Regions from separate parts of the Bradyrhizobium sp. USDA 4516 genome, predicted to be linked through region 3. Evidence: riboswitches for the same ligand, from Rfam matches in the RefSeq annotation. Region 3 holds a riboswitch; each other region holds the start of a gene.

Region 1 (6,607 bases), 820 kb from region 3:
ATTGCCGAGCGTCGCATCGTAGTAGAGATCGAACAGATGCGGCGGCACCGCGCCGGCAAGATGGGCGAACGCCGCCATGTGCTCCAACGTCGCTGTGATTTCGGCGGCACCACGGAAGCCATGGCGCATCATGCCCGCGATCCAGGCAGGGTTGGCCGCGCGCACTCGCACCACCCGTGAGATTTCCTCGGTCAACGCCCGGGCATGCGGCTGATCCGGCCGCGTCGCATCGAGGTGATAGAGCGATGGGGCTTTCGTGCCAAGGCGCCTCGCCGCCGCCGCGATGCCCGCCTCGTGCGCGGCGTAGTCGGCCGCCAGCAGCAGATCGGTCTCCGGCAGATCCTGGGTGTGAACAAAACTGTCCGCAGCCGCGAGCCGCGCCTCGATGCCGGCGCGATCGGGCCGCATCTCGCCGTCGGATGCGAGAGCCCACGACGATGCCGACAACCAGGCTTCGCCGGCCGCCTCGCGCGCCTCCGGTGTGAAGACGTCGGGGACCGACGAAATGCCAACGCCATAATGTCCGGGGCGAGGACCGAACACGCGCGCGATGCGCTGCCGGTAAGGATTCTCGTCCGCCTCGTCGCTGCGTTCGGACAACGCCTCCGCCGCGGCTTCGAATAACTGGGCCAGCCCTGAGAAGACGTCGCGGAACAGCCCCGACACGCGCAGCGTGACGTCGATGCGCGGCCGGCCGAGCTCTGCCGGCGCGATGATGTCGTAGCCCGACACCCGCCCCGAGCCGTGATCCCAGCGCGGCGCGATGCCCGCGAGATGCAGGGCCATCGCAAAGTCCTCGCCGGCGGTGCGCATCGTCGAGGAGCCCCAGAGGTCGACCACGAGTCCCTTCGGCCAGTCGCCGTGATCCTGCAAATGACGGCGCAGCAGCCCTTCAGCAAGCTTCACGCCTTGCGCATGCGCCGACGGCGTCGGCACCGCGCGCGGATCGACCGCAAACAGATTGCGCCCGGTCGGGAGCACGTCGCTGCGCCCGCGATAGGGCGAGCCCGACGGCCCCGGCGCAACACGCCGGCCGGCGAGCGCACCAAGCAACGCCTCCTTCTCCGCCTCACCGCAAGCGCCCTGCCCGAACACATGCAGGCCGTCGCCGAACTGGCTTTCCTTGAGGTCGCAGACGAAACGATCGATCTGCGGAATGGCCTCGGCCGCGGAGACCGACGCGGCGAGACCGAGATCGTCCTCCAGCCCGGCGATGCGCGCTTCGTCGCGGATCGCGGCGATCAGGCGCTGCCGGCGCGCCGGATCGAGACCATCGGCGGTCGAATACTCATCGAGCAAGCGCTCAAGATTGCGCAAGCCTTTGGGGACCGCGGCCTGTGCCAGTGGCGGCGGCAGATGACCGATCGTCACGGCACCGATCCGGCGCTTGGCCTGCGCCGCCTCGCCGGGATCGTTGACGATGAAGGGATAGACAACAGGCAGATCGCCGATCAGCGCCTCCGGCCAGCATGCGGGCGACAGCGCAACCGACTTGCCGGGCAGCCATTCCAGCGTTCCGTGCGCGCCGATGTGGACGACGGCATCGATGGCCTGCCGCCTGAGCCACAGATAGAACGCGACATAGGCATGGCGCGGCGTGCGCGCCAGATCGTGATAGTCGGCGTCGCGCTGTCCCACCTCACCGCGCTCCGGCTGAACGGCGATGACCGATTTGCCGCAGCAGATCGCCGCGAAATGAAATGCGCCGTCACGGCAATCGGGATCATCTTCCGGCGCGCCCCATGCGCGGCTGAGATCGCCCTGCAGCAGCTCGGGAAGGCCGGAAAGCGCCGCACGATAGTCGGCGACGTTCCACGTCAAATTCCTGCGCAAAAGAATGTCGCCCAGTGACTCCACCGGCTCAAGGTCAAATCCCGCGCCCGCGAGATCAGCCAGCATCGCCCCGACCGAGGCAAGCGCATCGAGGCCGACGGCATGCGCGATCTGATGCGGGCGGCCGGGATAGTTCGAGAGCACCAGCGCGAGCCGCTTCTCCTGTGCCGGCTTGCTGGCAAGCCGATGCCAGGCGGCCACGCGTGCGGCAACTGCAGCGACGCGCTCGGCATCCGGTCGATGCGCAAGATGCGCGAATTGCAGCTCAAGATCGCGCTCACCAGGCGATTTGAAGCTCACGACCCCTGTGAACAGGCGGCCGTCGACCTCCGGCAGCACCACATGCATCGCGAGATCGCCGGGCGAGAGCCCGCGGAGCGACAAGGCCCAATCCTCGCGCCGCGCGGTCGACAGCGCGACCTGGAACACCGGGCATGATGCAGCGTCGAACGGCGTCGTGCCGTCGTCACCGGCCGCGGAAAACGCGGTCGCATTGACGATCGCCGCTGGAGCGCATTGCGCAAACTGAGCGCGCAGCCAATCGGCCACGCCCGCCGCCTTCAGCGAGGTGACGAACACACCGTGGGCATCAAAGCCCCTCTCACGCAATGCATCGATCAATGCATCGACCGGCGCCGTATCGCCTGCCGCGAGGTAGGAACGATAGAACGTCACCAGCACGCGCGGCCGGCCGTCCGGTGCCGGCAACGCCGTGATGGCACCGCGCCGGGAATCGTAGACGCCGATCTCGGGAAGATCGATCTCGCCGACCACCGGCCCGGCATAGAGTCCGGACGCCAGCGCCAGTTGCGCGATCACGGCCTGCGCGGCAACCGGGCCGCCCTTGTCGCACAGCACCTTCAGACGGCGCAGCGTCGAGACCGGCAAGGTCGAGAATTCATCGAGCCGCAGATCGTCGCGGCCATCCGCCGGCAGCACCACCAGGGCAATGCCGCGCTCCTTCGCCAGCCGATGCACCGCGGCCAGCCCGTATGACCAATAGGGCTCGCCGCCGATCAGCCGCACCAGAATGCCGCGGGCGTGCGAGAGCGTCCGCTCGATATAGGTATCGACCGACAGCGGATGGCGCAGCTCCGCGAGATTGGCGAGCCGCAGCGACGGCAGCGCAGCACGGCCGCGCCGCCAGCCGGCCGCGAAGGCAGCAAGATCGCTGTCGGAAAACGACAACACCACGAGATCGGCCGGATCCTGGCCGAGGTCCCTTGGCGTCGCGGTCTCCTCAAGGCCGCGGCTCTCGCGGAAGACGACGTGCATCAGACACCAAGCCGTGCCCTGATCGCGGCTTCATCGATGTCGGCATGTTCGCCGATCACGACGAGCTTCGACTGCCGCGCCCGGGCGCCCCAGGGCATGTCGAACTGATGCCGCACCCGCTCGCCGACCGATTGCACCAACAGCCGCATCGGCTTGCCTTCGACCGCGATGTAGCCCTTGGCGCGCAGCACGTTCTGCTCGCGCGCCAGCCCCTTGATCGAGGCGACCAGCGCGTCGACATCCGAAACTTCCGGAAGATCGATCACGACGGAATTGAAATCGTCGTGCTCGTGTTCCTCCTCGCCATCGTGATGCGACGGCCGCGCCGCGAGATCGCTTTCCGCCGCCGCCCCGAGCCCGAGGATCACGCGCGCGTCGATCGTGCCGTCGACGACGGGCAACATCGGCACCTCGCGCGGCATCTCGGCCGCGATCACCTCTTTCGCTGCCTTGATCCCCTCCGCCCCCGCGAGGTCCGCCTTGGTCAGCAGCACGATATCGGCACATGCGATCTGGTCCTCGAACACTTCCGACAGCGGCGTCTCGTGGTCGAGATTGTCATCCGCCGCACGCTGCGCATCCACCGCGGCCGGATCAGGCGCAAAACGGCCGGCGGCGACGGCCTCGGCGTCGGCGAGCGCGATCACGCCGTCGACCGTGATCCGCGAACGGATCTCCGGCCAGTCGAACGCTTTCAGCAGCGGCTTCGGCAGCGCGAGCCCGGAAGTTTCGATCACGATGTGATCGGGCTTCACGTTCCGCGCCAGCAACTGCTCCATCGCCGGGATGAAATCGTCGGCGACGGTGCAGCAGATACAGCCATTGGCGAGTTCGACGATGTTCTCGGCCGGACAATTGGCGTCGGCGCACGACTTCAGGATGTCGCCGTCGACGCCTTCGCTGCCGAATTCGTTGACCAGCACCGCGAGCTTCTTGCCGTTGGCATTGCGGATCAGATGCTGGATCAGTGTCGTCTTGCCGGAGCCGAGAAAGCCGGTCACGACGGTGACCGGAATTTTGGCGAGCGTGGTCATTCTGCGGCCTCCGGCACGACGGGAAGAGGTGGAATGCGGGCGAGCGATTGCTTGCGGAAGATTTCCGGACGGCTGCGCCACGGCACGATGCCGTCGGGCGCCGCCGCATAGGCGGAGGCACCGGCGATCACATCCGCGGCATTATCAGCGGACAGTCGGCCGTAGACATAGGACCAGCGCCCCGGCGCGCTGAGCGCGACCGAGCAACCCTGGCTGCAGGCCGACAGGCATGCGACGGGAACCAGATTGACGTCATCAGGCACGCCGGCCTCGACAAGCGCGGCATGCAGGCGTGCACCGGGCGCGAGCTCACCTTCCGCCGGCGTCTGGCCGGCGCGGCAGGTGATGCAGACATGAAGTGTAACGCTCATCGCCCTTCCTGGATTGACAGCGGGAAGCGATGAGGCACACGAACCGATTTTGGACAGGTTCGTTCCCCGTCGCGGAACACCCCGTCCGCCGGTTTCACAACATGCTGCGTTGGCAGGTCTCCCGGCTTGCGGAGCAGGTTTTACCCTTCGATGCCCACCTTCCCGACTCCGTATGGAATCAGTGGCTTGGGCATCTCTCCGGTCACGGTCGCGGGGGCGGCTGCGCTTCGGGCCCGATTTAGCGGAGCCCTATCGCATTCCCTCTTCGCCTGTCGTAGGACAGGAACCAACGCAGGACCACCATTCGTCCAAGCCTCGCACTTGTCAAGCCGAAGGAATGTGATGACTTCTGATGGAAAGGACGCTGAAGACGGCGCCCTCGGCACCGATCTTTCGCCGGATGCGCGCCACGCGGACAAGATGGCGAAAAAGAAGGCCGCCCGCGACCGCATCATGGCGACCAAGAGCGGTGAAAAGGGCCTGATCATCGTTCATACCGGCGCCGGCAAAGGAAAATCGTCCTCCGCGTTCGGCATGATCGTGCGCTGTGTGGCGCACGGCTTTCCCTGCGCCGTGGTGCAGTTCATCAAGGGCGCCTGGGATACCGGCGAGCGCCGCCTGCTCACCGGGCATTTCGGCGATCTCTGTCAATTTCACGCCATGGGCGAAGGCTTTACCTGGGAGACGCAGGATCGCGCCCGCGACATCGCGGCAGCGCAAGCCGGCTGGGAAAAGGCCAAGCAGCTGATCGCAGACCCGAGCCTGCGCATGGTCGTGCTCGACGAGATCAACATCGCGCTACGCTACGATTACCTTGCGATCGCCGATGTCGTCGACTTCCTGACCACGTCGAAGCCGCCGATGACCCATGTCGTGCTCACCGGGCGCAACGCCAAGGAGGAGCTGATCGAGATTGCCGATCTCGTCACCGAGATGACGCTGGTAAAGCATCCGTTCCGCTCCGGCATCAAGGCCCAGCCGGGCGTCGAGTTCTGACGGGCATCACGATGGCGCGCGCATTGATGATCCAGGGAGCCGGCTCGGACGTGGGCAAATCGCTCATCGTCGCCGGCCTCGCCCGCGCCGCCAGACGGCGCGGCCTGCGCGTGCTGCCGTTCAAGCCGCAGAACATGTCGAACAACGCCGCCGTGACCGTCGATGGCGGCGAGATCGGCCGCGCGCAGGCGTTGCAGGCGCTCGCCGCCGGCGTCGAGCCGCACACCGACATGAACCCGGTGCTGCTGAAGCCCGAGACCGATGTCGGCGCCCAGGTCATCGTGCACGGCAAACGGATCGCCACCGCACGCGCGCGCGAATATGCCGGCATGAAACCATCGCTGATGGGCGCGGTGCTGGAGAGTTTTGCGCGCCTGAAGCAGCGCGCCGATCTGGTGCTGGTCGAGGGCGCCGGCAGTCCCGCCGAGGTCAACTTACGCAAAGCCGATATCGCCAATATGGGATTTGCGCGCAAAGCAGACGTGCCCGTGGTGCTGGTCGGCGACATCGACCGCGGCGGCGTGATCGCGCAGCTCGTCGGCATCAAGACGGTGATCGACCCTGATGATGCCGCGATGATCCAGGGCTTTGTCATCAACAAATTCCGCGGCGATCCGACATTGTTCGACGACGGCTATCGCCTGATCGAAGAACGCACGGCGTGGCGCGGCTTTGGCGTGCTGCCCTGGTTCGTCCGCGCCGGCGAACTTCCGGCCGAAGATGCGCTCGGGCTCGGCGAGGCGCGCAAGCCCGGCCAGTGCAAGATCGCGTTCCTTGCGCTGTCGCGGATTGCCAATTTCGACGACCTCGATCCGCTGAAGCTCGAGCCCGGCGTCGATCTCGTGATGGTACGTCCGGGCGAAGCCATCCCGGGTGATGCGAAGCTCGTCATCCTGCCCGGCTCGAAATCGACCCGCGGCGATCTCGCCTTCCTGCGCGCGCAGGGCTGGGACATCGACCTCCTCGCGCATCATCGCCGCGGCGGCCATGTCCTCGGCCTGTGCGGCGGATACCAGATGCTAGGACACAGCGTCGCCGACCCCGATGGGATCGAAGGTCCTGCCGGCGAAACGCGCGGGCTCGGGCTGCTCGATGTCG
Region 2 (6,607 bases), 3.2 Mb from region 3:
CTGTTGATCGACTGCAACCCGCGGCTGGTCGAGCCGATGAACGCCTTTCAGTCGGGCGTCGATCTGGTCGACCTGCTGCTGCGCGTCTCGCGCGGCGAAACGCCGGCGCCGCTGGCCGAGGGGCGCGCCGGGGTGCGGACGCATCTGGCGATGCAGGCGCTGCTCGGCAGTGCGTCGCGCGATGGTACGCGGCGTGACCTGATCCGGGAATGCGGCCGCATCGCCGCGGGCGAAGGGCACTATCGGGGAAGCAGCGAAGAGCTGACGCCGGTGGGGCTCGACTGGCTCAGCGCCGTGCCGCTTGCGATGACGACAGTGCTGCTGCTGGCATCACCGCAGATCGCCTCATCGCTGGCGCGCGGCGGCTTTGGCGCGCATCTGCTCGATCGCGGCAGCATCAAGGCGATCGAGAATGGCGATTTCCGCTAGTATCCCTCCAGCGCGAATTCACCGCACGATCTTGTCTGCGCGCTTCAAGAGCTCCGGTGGAATCTCGACGCCCACGGCCTGGGCCGCCTGGAGATTGAATATCAGCTCTCGCTTGGTGACGACGCCGACTGGCAGGTCGCCCGGCTTCGCGCCCTTGAAAATCTTGTCGGCGAATGTCGCAAACTCGCGCCATGTATCGGCGACGTTGGCCCCATAAGTAATCACCCCGCCCGCGTCCGCCTGGCCGCCGGGAAACATTGCCGGCAAGCGGTTCTTGATGGCCAGTTCACCGACTCGTTTTCGATTGCTCCAGGGCACCGGCACTTCAAGGACCAGCAGCGCCTGCGCGCGCTCCTTTGCCATCCCGGCAATCGCGGCCTCCAGATCGTCTGCACCCTTGACCTTCACGATTTGCGGCTCCACCCCCTGGGCCTTGGCTGCGGCCTCGTTGGCACGATCAATCGGGGCGAGCCCGCGTTCATCCGCGCCGGGGATCGTTTGATCACTGAGAATCGCAACGCGCTTGATCCCGGGGAATGCCTCCTTCAGAAGCTTGAACTGGTCGCTGGCCTGCCGCGGATCGAGGTTGGTGAGGCCCGTGACGTTGCCTCCCGGTTTTTCCATCGAGGCGACAAGCTTCAACGCGACCGGATCGGTCACGATCGCAAAGATCACCGGGATCGTCGACGTGGCTTTCTGCGACGCGACCGACGCCGGGCCGCCGAGTGCGAGGATGACATCCACATTCGCGTCGACCAGCTCCGAGGCGAGGCCCGGAAGGCGCTCGAGCTTCGATTCGGCAAATCGCGGTTCGATGACGATGTCGCGTCCTTCGAGATAGCCGCGCTCGGCGAAGTCGCTCAGAAGGTTTTTCTTGATGGAGTCGAACAGCGGCGACGGGCTGCCGTTGACGAGGATTCCTACTTTCCTGGGGGCCTGTTGCGCATCGGACGGGTCGCACATCGACGCGATCATGCAGAAGACCGTGAGCACCGCCTTCGCAAACCTCATGGCACCGCCCCCAGCAAGGACCCAGCGTCCATGCGAAGCCTAGCATCCAGGGGGTGGGCAACCAATCCGGAAGGGTGGTCCGGCCGATGACCTCGCTGCGACCTAATGTCTGCTTGGCGACGACGAGCCGGGCTCGGTAGCTCGCGAGCTACGAGGCCGCCGCGCGCGACTGCGCGCAGGATCTGTGGATCGATATTCGCCGGGCCTCACAACGGCTCGTCATCATTGCCGTAGCGGTCGAGCTTCGGCGTGGCGATGTCGCCGTCCTCGTAGTACTCGTCGTCCTGTAGCGCTGCGGGTGGCGGAGGTTTCTTCGACTTTTCGTCGGCCTTGTCTTTGGTCTTCGTGCCGCCCTTGGTCTGCTTCCCGGCCTTGGCCATGCGTTTCCCCTGCGCGGGTCAAATCAGCTGCCGGAACTCTACCCCAGTTTCGGTGCGTTTGTAATGTTCGGAGACGGTGCGCGGGGCAGACCCGCCCCACCGGTTCACGCTCTAAAACGTCGCGCCGGCCTTTACCATGTAGGTGCGGCCGGGCAGCGGATAGGCCGAGAAGCGGCCTTCGGTGAACGTGCTCGCGATGGCGTAATCGTAATAGAGCGCGTTGAACAGGTTGTTCACGCTCAGTGACCAGAAGAAGCGGTCAACTTGCCCGCTCAGCTTGATATCGGCGGTGGCGTTGCCGGGAATCCGGCTCTGGGTGTTGGCCTGATCGTTGTCCATGATGCGCGAACTCCAGGACCGCACCGTGGCGTCGAACACCAGATAGTTCTGCCAGATATTCCAGGTGACGCCGAGATTGCCGGTGTAGCGCGACACCAGCGGCACGTCGTTGCCGGCCCAGATGCCTTCGCGGAACACCGCGCGGGTGATCGCCATGCCGCCGCGCAGGGTCACCGTATCGCTGAACTTGAGCGAGGCACTGGTTTCCGAGCCATAGCGGCGGGTGGGGTCGAGGTTGGTGTTGAAGAACAGCACCGGGTTGAAATGGATCTCGTTCTCGAGATCCATCAGATAGACGCTGGTCTGGACCTGGAAGCGGTTGGTCCTGACGCGAAAGCCGCCCTCGACATCCTGCGAGGTCTGGGTCTTGAGCTGGAAATTCTGCGGGATCGGGGCGAAGGTCAGCGGGTCGAATGACGGACCCGACGCGACGCGTTCGTCGACATCAGGCGTGCGGAATGCGCGTGCCGCGCGGCCGAACACCGAGAAGGTGTCGGTCAGGCGATGCTCGATGCCGACATGCAGCGCGTATTGCGTCTCGTTGCTGTCGAGCGGTGCCGCCTGGGTGTCGAATGCGAATGGCGCATTCGGGTCGTAGCGATCGCGCGCCGAGATGCTGGTGTTCTGCACGCGCGCGCCGTAGGCGAAGTCGGTCGTCGGCAGCACGCCGATCGTGTGCTGCCAGTAGCCGGCCACGCTCTGCTGCTCGATATTGTAGATGTGGAACGGGTCGACGCCCTGATAGGCGCCGCGCGCCTCGCGGAAGCTCGAATCGTAATAGTCGATGCCGGTCAGGATCGTCGACGGCACGCCCAGCATCACATTCTTGACGCTGAGCCGCGGCGTCAGCGACCAGGTCTGCAGCGCGGCGTCATTGTAGGTCGAGGCGAAGCTGATGGTCGGCACCGTGCCGAAGAAGCCGCTCTGCGTCTCGCGCTGCCGCCAGCCGCCGTCGACGATGAGGTCGACGCCGTTCATCAGCGTCTTGGTGAAGCCGGCGGTGACGCTGGCGGTCTGCTGGTTGGCATAGTCGAAGGGCGTCGCGGCGCCGCGGCGATCGGTGAGCAGCTCGTTCACGCCGATCGACGGATCGACCAGCCGTCCGCCGGGTAGGCCGAGCTTCTGGTCGCTGCCGGTGACGGTCAGGAAGGCGGTGAGATCAGGCGTCGTGTAGTTGATGTTGCCGACGGCGTTGCGCTGGTCGAGCGCATTGTTGACGCGGTAGCCGTCCGACTTGATGCCGTTGCCGTAGAACGAGGTGGACCACGGGCCGGAATTGAGCGCCGCGGAGACCGCGGCCATGCGGGTGTTGAACGAGCCAACTCCGGCCTCGGCCCGCATCGTCGTCGGCGGGCCGCCGACGCCGGTCTTGGTGATGATGTTGACGACGCCGCCCACCGCGTTGTCGCCGTAGAGCACCGCGCCGCTGTTGCCGCGCGTGATCTCGATGCGCTCGATCGAATCGAGCGGAATCGTGGTGAGGTCGAAGCCGGCCTTGTCGACGTCGTTGAGGCGGCGGCCGTTGAGCAGGAAAAGGGTATTGTCGGTCGCGAATGCGCCGAAGCCGCGCAGGTCGACCGACGTCTTGGCGCCGTTCGGTCCGCCATAGGGCGTTTGCAGCTGCACGCCCGGCACCTGCGCGAGGATCTCGGGCAACGACTGCACCGGCGAATGCGCGATGTCGTCGGCGGTGATCACGGCCGAGGAGGAGCCGACAATGCCGGCGAACTGGCGGCCGCCGGTGCCGCCCGTTCCGGTGGCCACGCCGGTCCCTGTCGTGCCCGATCCGGCTCCGCTGCCTGTATTGTTGCCTTGCGAGGTGCCCGGCGCCGGGCGTCGCGGCGCCGGCGCTTCGTCAGCGGCCGGCCTGGCGCGCGTGACGTTCTGGTCGCCCGGCTTGGTGACTTCGATCGCCGGCAGCTGATCGGGAGCGGGTGCCTCCTGCGCCCGCGCTGCGGAGACAAGGATCGCCGGCGCGATCATCGTCGACGCGAGCAGAAGCGCGCGGCGCCGCCGATGGAAAGGGAAGGAGAACATAAGCAAGGCCTCGGCAACGTCAGTGGCACGTCACCGCGAACCAGTCTCACCATCGTGCTCACAGCATCAGGTGAAGCTCATGCCTGTACTCCCCGACCGGCAGCATCGCGTGTGACCACGGCTGACGGCAGGTCTCCTGGCTCGCGGGTCGTTACCCTTCGTCGCCTTCCCAGGACCGAGATTCCCAGTGGCCTGTGACGAAGGATTCACCGCATACAGTTGCGGGGGCAGCCGCGGCGTTGGGGAAGTTTCCCCGTACCGCATTCCCTTTTCATCTCATGAAAGAACCGTCATGTTCATCTAGGGTTCGGCCGGGTAGCAAAGTCAATCCGGCGGAAGTCGGGCGGCGGCCGCGCGGCCACGGTTTTTGTCGAGTGTCGCTTGTCTGCCACGGCGATCGCTGTAAGAGCATGGATCCGATGAGCGTGCAGGATTTTGCCTTGGCGGCCGAGGTCGCGGCGCGGCGCCGGTGGGGCGCCACGGCGGCGCTGCTCGCGCTCGTGGTCCTGTTGTGTGTGCTCTCGCTCGGCATCGGGCCGGTGCGGCTGTCGCCGCTCGCGGTGGTCGAGGCGCTGTTCGGCGGCAGCAGCGATGTGGCGCAGGTGATCGTGCGCGAGATCCGCCTGCCGCGCACCATCCTGGCATTTGCGATCGGCGGCATTCTCGGGCTGTCCGGTGCGGCGCTGCAAGGGCTGCTGCGCAATCCGCTGGCCTCGCCGTCGCTGTTCGGCGCGCCGCAATCGGCGGCGTTCGGCGCGGTGCTGGTGATCGCGCTGGGCCTCGCCGATGTGCGCTCCTACGCGCTGCCGGTGGTGGCGATCATCGCCGCGTTCGGCTCGGTGTTCGCGCTGCTTGCGATCGCCGGCCGCAATGCCGGGCTGTTGATCCTGATCCTCGCTGGGCTCGCGATCTCGAGCTTTGCGGGAGCCGCGACCGCACTGGTGATGAATCTCTCGAGCAATCCGTTTGTGGTGCTGGAGATCGCGTTCTGGCTGCTCGGCTCGCTGGAGGACCGCAGCTTCCAGCACGTGGCGCTGGCGCTGCCCTTCATCGTCGCGGGCGCCGCCATCCTGCTCAGCCAGGCGAGCGCCTTCCGCGCGCTGACGCTTGGCGAGGAGGCGGCGCAGAGCCTCGGCGTCGACGTCGGGCGGTTGCGGCTCTTCGTGATCACGGGCGTGGCGCTTGGCGTCGGCGGCGCGGTCGCAGTCACCGGCACGATCGGTTTCATCGGCCTCGTCGCGCCGCATCTGATGCGTCCCGTGATCGGTCACGATCCGGCGCGGCTCTTGGTGCCCAGTGCGCTCACCGGCTCGGCGTTGCTGCTCGCGGCCGACATCGCGGTGCGCATCATCCCCTCGACCTCCGACATCAAGGTCGGCGTGCTGACCTCGATCATCGGCGTGCCGTTCTTCCTCTATCTGATCATGCGCGAACGCCGCGCGCTCGGCGGAGGCGTGGCATGACGCTGCTCTCCGCCGCCGCTCTCAATGCCTCGCTCGGCAGCCGCAAGGTGCTGCACGATGTCTCGCTGTCGTTGCCATCGGGCCATCTGGTCGCGCTGGTCGGGCCGAACGGCGCCGGCAAGACCACGCTGCTGCGCGCACTCTCCGGGCTGATTCCGTCGGGCGGCGAGATCCGGATCGGCGGCGATCCGCTGGCGTCGCTGCCGCTGCGCGAGCGTGCGAAACGTTTTGCCTACCTGCCGCAGGGGCACATGGTGCACTGGCCGCTGCCGGCGCGCGACATCGTCGCGCTCGGCCGCTATCCGCACGGCGCGACCGATCCGGCGCGGCTGTCGCAGACGGATATGGAGGCGGTGCTGCGCGCCATGCAGGCGGTTGACGTCACCGAATTCAGCGATCGCCGCGTCACCGAACTCTCCGGCGGCGAGCGCAGCCGCGTCGCACTGGCACGGGTGCTCGCGGTGGAGGCGCCGGTGATTCTCGCCGACGAGCCGACCGCCTCGCTCGATCCGCGCCACCAGATCGACGTGATGCAGAAGCTGCGCAATGTCGCCGACAGCGGCGTGCTGGTGATCGTGGTGACGCATGACCTGGGACTTGCCGCGCGCTTCGCCGATCACGTGCTGGTGCTGTCGGAAGGGCGGCTGGCCGCGCAGGGCGCGCCCGTCGAGGCATTGTCGGAGAGCGTCCTCGCCAGCGTGTTCCGCATCAGCGCCTATCGCGCCGAATTTCAGCGCGAAGCCGTCATCGTGCCGTGGGCGGACGTGTGATGTGGCCACGGCCTCACCACGAGCTCAGTTCACCTCTCCCGCTTGTGGGGGAGGTCGCTGCGCTCGAAGAGCGCAGCGGGTGGGGGCTCTCTCCACTCAAAGAGCGTTCATTGCGGTACGACCCCCACCCCGACCCTCCCCCGCAAGCGGGAGAGGGGGCACTGTCTTCGCGCGGACG
Region 3 (6,607 bases):
TTGCATAGGGAGACGCAACTTCAATCTTTCCGTCGGTCCCAACCTTCCAGGTAATAACGTAATGCTCGTCTGATCTGTTATCCTGATGCCTGGTCCAGGAAAGGTAAACATACTCGGTGTGGTCGATGCCTTCGGCGATTCCCCAGTTTCGAGGGACGAATTGCGCCACTTTCGAAACTTTGGAGACAATGTGCTCGATTGTCTCACCGTCTTGCGTTCGCCAGTTTGACTTGACTCGTTCGACGAGCGCGCTTTCGCCGGCTCGCGCCGCGTTGCCCGTCGCAACCAGCCCAGCAAGGAAAATCAGCGATTGACAGAGACAGAGCAAGCCTCTTGCAGACATTCTCTTCATAACGGCCGAACCATCGGTTTTTCATCCACACGTCAAAGCGGGCAGCCTTCAATGCTATCCTCGATTGGAAGAAGTTAGCGGCAACGTGACACGGGCGCCTGCCGATGTCCCGCGCGAGCAGGCGCTGTCCCCTCGATGTCACGCGCCGCTAACTTCAGTGGGCCAGCCACAACCTCAATTTGCTGTGCTGGACCTGCCCAAGAGGAGAAGCCTGGGCACCCTTGAGCTTGCATCCTTCGTGCCAGGAAATAGCCGGCAAATCGCGCCGGATTTGTGCAGTATTTGTCCGCTTTCCGACCTGCATTCGTTTCTATGTTTCCATTCCGCCGATCCGCGTAGGCCGGTTCAGCTTTTGTCGCACAGATCTTCGAGGCGCAGGCGAAGGCCGCTGCCGATTTACGGATGAGAAATCGGGAGGCACCTTTGAAAGCTGTTGGACCGTCCGGTCCGGTGTGCTCACCCGAACGCCCTGCGATCTCTATCAGCCGATCTCTATCGGCTCGTAATTGACGATAAGCAAAAGTCGCTCGTCACCGCCGGGCGCGCGGAATCGTTCGGAAGCGCGTCGTCAGGCAGGCAAATGATATGGCGCGCGCGTTTCTGCCTACGCGCACGATGGTTCGATCTTGTCAATCGTCCAGCGGCCTCGGCTACGCATTCATGGTCGGATGAGCCGCTGTTTCCAGTCGCGGCGGCCGGCAAGCGAGAAACGATCAAGTCGCGCTAATTTCCTCTCGCGTTGCTCAACATTCTCGAGAGCATCTGTCTGTCGGGTTGATTCATGAACGCTTTCACCAATCACCCGAATAGGCCGACCGCAAAGACGGTGACAGCAAAGACGCCGACCGCGCTCCAAACAGCCATTTTCTTCATTGCGGGCCTCCCAGCGTTCGTTGAGGCGATTCGATGTGCGTGCCCGGGTATTATCGGCATCGGAGGCCGCAAGTCGCCTACCAGTATTGGTTGGCTCGTAGATCAACATGCGCGCCGGGTATGCTGATGAAGCTTGTGCAGCTGTTTTGCCCCTGGCGGCGGTTCTTGGCTGTCGAGAGGCAGGACGCCGGCACGCTGGAAGCGCCGCGACTTGCGCCTTCGACAATTCTTTCGGCACATATATTGGAGAGAGCTTCCAGTCGTGGTCAACTTTCGACGTTAAATGGCCATTTGAGTCACCGATGGCAGCATTGACGTGAGAGAGTCATCTGAGAGGTTGACGGAAGAGGTCTGTTGCCGATAATCCAAATCGTAGAGGTTCTCCGGTCCTGCTGGATCCGGAGCTAAGAGGGAAGCCGGTGAACAGGCCGGCGCTGCCCCCGCAACTGTAAGCGGCGAGCCGCTGTCCAACAAAGTCACTGAAGCCGGTGCGGCTTCGGGAAGGCCGGACAGCGGCGATGACCCGCGAGCCAGGAGACCTGCCTCGACCAATATACGTCCACGGGCGGGGTGTCCCGGTGGTGCGCCAAGCAGCCGCCGCTCGGGCGATCCTGCTTGCGTCCGCCATGGCCTTTGCCCCCAACTACGGGGTTAGCGCTATGTCTCTTCTCTCCCTTCCGGTTGCTACGCTTGGAACGCCTCGGATCGGTCCGAGGCGCGAGCTCAAACGCGCGCTCGAAAGTTACTGGGCCGGCGCAATCAGCGAACAGCAATTGCTCGAGGACGCAGCTGGCCTGCGTGCTGCGAACTGGGCCCGCCAAAGATCCCTCGGTGTCACCGTCATTCCGTCCAACGATTTCTCGTTGTACGACCAGGTGCTCGACACCTCCGTCATGGTTGGTGCCATCCCGGAAATGTACGCCTCGAAAACCGGACCGGTTTCGCTCAAGACGTACTTCGAGATGGCCCGCGGTTCACAGTGGGACCGCCAGACTTCGAGTTGCAGCCACGGATCGGGCGGATATGGCGCGCCCGCACAGGAAATGACCAAGTGGTTCGACACCAACTACCACTACATGGTCCCTGAATTTCATCGGGGACAGACGTTCCGCCTGTCCTCTCGCAAGCCTGTCGAGGAGTACGAGGAAGCCAAGGCCCTTGGGTTCCAGACCCGCCCTGTCCTGATCGGGCCGGTCACATTCTTGAAGCTTGGCAAGAGTGCGGATCCTGCGTTCCGGCCCCTGTCGCTCCTGGATGACCTGATACCGGTCTATGTCGAGGTTCTGCAGGAACTGGCCAAACGGGGAGCAGACTGGGTTCAATGCGACGAGCCCTGCCTGGCCCTTGATCTGGATGAGGATTCGCGAAAATCTTTGCTGCACGCCTATGACCGGCTCACCACGGAGGCCCCGGACGTCAAGATCATGGTCGCCAGCTATTTTGGCGATCTCGGCGACAATCTGGATACGGCGTTGAACATGCCCGTTGCCGGACTGCATGCGGATCTAGTTCGCGCGCCGAAGCTGTTGGAGCGGATTATAGCTGCCCGCCGACGCGATCTCATCATGTCGCTTGGTGTCATCGACGGACGAAATGTGTGGCGGTCGGATCTGTCGGTACTCCGCCAGCAGCTGGAGCCCGCCGTTGCGAAGCTAGACAGGCACCGTGTCCAGATCGCTCCATCCTGCTCGCTGCTTCATGTGCCGGTCGATGTTGAACTCGAGATCGGGCTCGCTTCCGATGTCAAGAGCTGGCTTGCTTTCTCGGTTCAGAAGATGCGTGAGCTTGCGATCCTGGCGCAAGCGCTCGCAGGTGACCAGAACGTTGCGGAAGCTGTTGCGGAATCGCAACGTGCCGCGACCGCCCGCCGAACTTCGCCGAAGATTCGTGATGCCAATCTCGCTGTGCGGATGAAAGCTATCGACCAAACCATGCGCCGGCGCGCCAGCCCATTTGTCCGTCGTGCCGAGATCCAACGCAAGCGCTTCGCACTACCGGCTTTTCCTACCACGACGATCGGATCGTTCCCGCAGACTATAGAGGTCCGTAATGCCCGTGCGGCACACGCGCGAGGCGCGATCAGCGACGAGCAATATGACAAATTCCTCAAGGAGGAGACTGCGCGCGCTATACGCTGGCAAGAGGACATCGGTCTGGACGTCCTCGTACATGGCGAGTTTGAGCGCAATGATATGGTGCAGTACTTCGGCGAGCAACTCGCCGGCTTCGCATTTACCAGGAATGGTTGGGTGCAATCCTATGGCTCGCGCTGTGTCAGGCCACCGATCCTATTCGGAGATGTTTTGCGGCCAAAGCCGATCACCGTCGACTGGTGGCGCTACGCGCAGTCACTGACCGGCAAGCCGGTGAAGGCAATGTTGACCGGACCGGTAACGATCTTGAACTGGTCGTTTGTTCGCGATGATATTCCAAGAGGCGAGGTCTGCCGCCAGATTGCGCTCGCGATCCGAGACGAAGTGCGCGATCTCGAGACAGCCGGGGCGACCATGATTCAGATCGACGAAGCTGCACTCCGCGAAGGATTACCCTTGCGTCGATCGGAGTGGGCGGCCTATCTTGAGTGGGCCGGGGATAGCTTCCGCATCTGCTCATCGGGCGTTGCTGATCGAACGCAGATTCATACGCATATGTGCTACTCGGAGTTCAATGACATCATCGATGCGATTGCTGCAATGGACGCGGATGTCATCTCGATCGAAACGTCGCGCTCGAAGATGGAGCTGCTCGACGCGTTCAGGAACTACAAATATCCCAATCAAATCGGGCCGGGCGTATATGACATCCACTCTCCCCGCATTCCCGAGGCAGGGGAAATGAAGGAGCTGATCGCATTGGCTCGGCAGCGGTTGCAGGATTCGCAGCTCTGGGTAAATCCGGACTGTGGTCTGAAGACGCGCAAATGGGAGGAGGTTCGCCCGGCGCTGGTCAACATGGTCGCCGCCGCCCGCGAACTGCGCGCAGCATCTGATCGGCCAAGCCACTGATCCTGCACTTGGCTCTCTCTCTCTCTCCTTGCGGAAGCTGATCCGCTTCTATTCACCTGCGCTCTCGATCGTCTGGACGGAGCTTTGGATGAGCATAAAAAAGCCCGGCCGCGTTAGCAGACCGGGCGAAAGTCAAGTCTGAGAGGAAGCGACGCTGACGCATCGCCGACTTCCATCGGAGGAGGGAGGACAGCCGATGGTCCGATCGCCGGCGAGGACATTCGCCGTAAATCTGAAACCAAGCTAAAGCACGGCTCAGTGTAGCTCAATTATGCCGGGGTATGCGCCCGGTGTAATCGAGTATCGGAAAACTACACCAAGGTTTGTCGCTGATGAGCACTTTCACAAGGTTTATCGACTAGAGCAATGAGGGTGGTGACGCCCAACGGTCGAATCTCGGCCGAACCTATGTGCAATCGGCGGCGCTTTGAGGCCGCTCGATCAGCCGTGACTATACGGGAAGATGCGAAGGAACCGTTGAGCACAGCCAGTACAAGTTGGTTGTTATTGACTCGAGCACTGCTCGGGTCGGCGGTGTCTGGTTCCACTCAATAGCCGAGTTTCGGCTCGAGGCTCTGTTTGGGTTCGAGGAGCGGATCGACGCTGGCGTAACACAAGCGTGAAAGTGGCGGGATGCCAATCGGGCCGGCTTCTCAGTCGTGACATCGGTTCCGGCCCGAGGCATAAGCCGGCTCACCGTGTCGGGTTCGGGAAGTGACCTGTTCGACGCATCGCAAGCGATTCAGAGCGTATGCTGAGTAAAGCGTTGTGCGGGATGGTACCCTGTGAACGCATTCTTGACTGTCGCAGTCCATATATCCTGCGGCTCGGCCAAGCATTGCGCATCACGCGCGCTTCGTCGGTTTCGTCTTTTGCTGCATGTAGGACCGCAGCACGGCGTTGATGCGCCGTTGATAGCCTTCGCCTTCGCTCTTGAAGAAGTCGAGCACGTCCACGTCGACGCGAATGGAAATAGCCTTCTTCTTTGCGACCAGCACCGCATCGGACCAATCAATATCCTTGAAGTCCTGCCAATCGGTATCGTTCTCCATAGTGGTCTCGATCTCTGCGTCGGTGAGCGCGTCGATACGAGCCCAGTCAGACTTGCCACTTCGGCGATCGCCCCATCTTCTCCTTATGGTTCTCTCTTTCTTCATTCTTCCTCGCGCGAGCTGCTGAAGTGTCCGAACCCTAGTCCTGCGCCGAGTCGAGCCCACGGACACCACCCGATCTACGATCCTCTGTCGGCGTGTTGTACATACATTCGTCAAGACCGAAGTGCGGGATTGTTAGACAGGCGAACCCGCCTGTCCTCGAGGATCAGACCGCCAGACTGTGCGTAGCCCCGCACCGAGGAAGGTGAGCGTCGAACGCCGAGGCGACGCTCCGGACGAGGAACTCGGCGCCATCGACTAGTGAAAGCCGGCCATTGTCAACCACGACGACGCCATCTGCGATAAGGCCGTCGAGTCTGGGCCGATCGACAACGGCCGACTCCGGATCCCTGCCGTGACGGCGAGACGTCTCGGACAGATCGATTGTCATGTCGCACATAATCCGCTCGATGATCTCCGCCCGGTAGCGATCATCATCAGTCAGTAAATAGCCCTTCGCCGTCGCGAGCCGATCCTCGGTGATGCGGGCGAGGTAATCCCTGGTCGAGACGGCATTCGCCACGAACCCCTGTTGCAGGCGGCCGATGGCGCTGGCACCGAGACCAATAAGGGCGTCCGCGCAATCGTCAGTGTACCCCTGGAAATTGCGCCGCAACCTGCCGTGCTTCGCGGCCACAGCGAGATTGTCGTGCGGCAGGGCGAAGTGATCGATGCCGACCCGTACGTATCCAGCGTCAACCAAAGTGTGAGCTACCATTTCCGATTGGAGATAGCGCTCGACGCTGTCGGGCAGAGTGGATTCGTCAATCTTGCGTTGATGCTTCTTGAAGGTCGGAACGTGCGCGTAACCAAAGGCCGAAAACCGGTCCGGATACAATTCGAGGCATTTGCCGACGGTATCCAGGCACGAATCGACCGTCTGCCCGGGCAGCCCATACAACAGGTCGAAATTGATCCGGCAAATGCCGGCGTGGCGTAACCGCTCGACCGAAACTGCGGTCTGTTCGAAGCTTTGCGGGCGGTTGATGGCCTGCTGGACGACCGGGTCGAAGCTCTGCACGCCAAGGCTTGCCCGGTTGACCCCGCTATAGCCCAGGGCTTCGGCCATCGGATTGCTCAACATGCGGGGATCGATCTCCACGGCGATCTCGGCATCAGGCAAAAGGGCGAACGAATAACGCAACGAGCCGACCAAATCGGCGAATGCTTCAGGTGTCAGGATCGTCGGCGTGCCACCGCCGAAGTGGATATGAGAGATTGGC

Evidence for each region. A riboswitch is a leader RNA that binds a small molecule or an ion and turns the genes downstream of it on or off. The one in region 3 is predicted to bind cobalamin.
Region 1: linked by a shared signal. The riboswitch ahead of ACVI1L_RS28835 (DUF1636 family protein) and the one ahead of metE (5-methyltetrahydropteroyltriglutamate--homocysteine S-methyltransferase) in region 3 are both predicted to bind cobalamin.
Region 2: linked by a shared signal. The riboswitch ahead of ACVI1L_RS11035 (TonB-dependent receptor) and the one ahead of metE (5-methyltetrahydropteroyltriglutamate--homocysteine S-methyltransferase) in region 3 are both predicted to bind cobalamin.

The regions. Positions count from the first base shown of each region.
Region 1 is NZ_JBSRXT010000001.1:6,336,996-6,343,602, reverse strand. Features, by position in the region: gene cobN (cobaltochelatase subunit CobN) at 1-3,108, opposite strand, end outside; gene cobW (cobalamin biosynthesis protein CobW) at 3,108-4,142, opposite strand; gene ACVI1L_RS28835 (DUF1636 family protein) at 4,139-4,513, opposite strand; cobalamin riboswitch at 4,608-4,819, opposite strand; gene cobO (cob(I)yrinic acid a,c-diamide adenosyltransferase) at 4,856-5,509, shown strand; gene ACVI1L_RS28825 (cobyric acid synthase) at 5,521-6,607, shown strand, end outside.
Region 2 is NZ_JBSRXT010000001.1:2,360,646-2,367,252, reverse strand. Features, by position in the region: gene ACVI1L_RS11050 (hypothetical protein) at 1-429, shown strand, start outside; gene ACVI1L_RS11045 (ABC transporter substrate-binding protein) at 448-1,440, opposite strand; gene ACVI1L_RS11040 (hypothetical protein) at 1,647-1,820, opposite strand; gene ACVI1L_RS11035 (TonB-dependent receptor) at 1,932-4,196, opposite strand; cobalamin riboswitch at 4,306-4,503, opposite strand; gene ACVI1L_RS11030 (FecCD family ABC transporter permease) at 4,616-5,659, shown strand; gene ACVI1L_RS11025 (ABC transporter ATP-binding protein) at 5,656-6,429, shown strand.
Region 3 is NZ_JBSRXT010000001.1:5,516,824-5,523,430, forward strand. Features, by position in the region: gene ACVI1L_RS25240 (nodulate formation efficiency C protein) at 1-352, opposite strand, end outside; cobalamin riboswitch at 1,585-1,786, shown strand; gene metE (5-methyltetrahydropteroyltriglutamate--homocysteine S-methyltransferase) at 1,885-4,230, shown strand; gene ACVI1L_RS25250 (BrnA antitoxin family protein) at 5,076-5,387, opposite strand; gene hemN (oxygen-independent coproporphyrinogen III oxidase) at 5,551-6,607, opposite strand, start outside.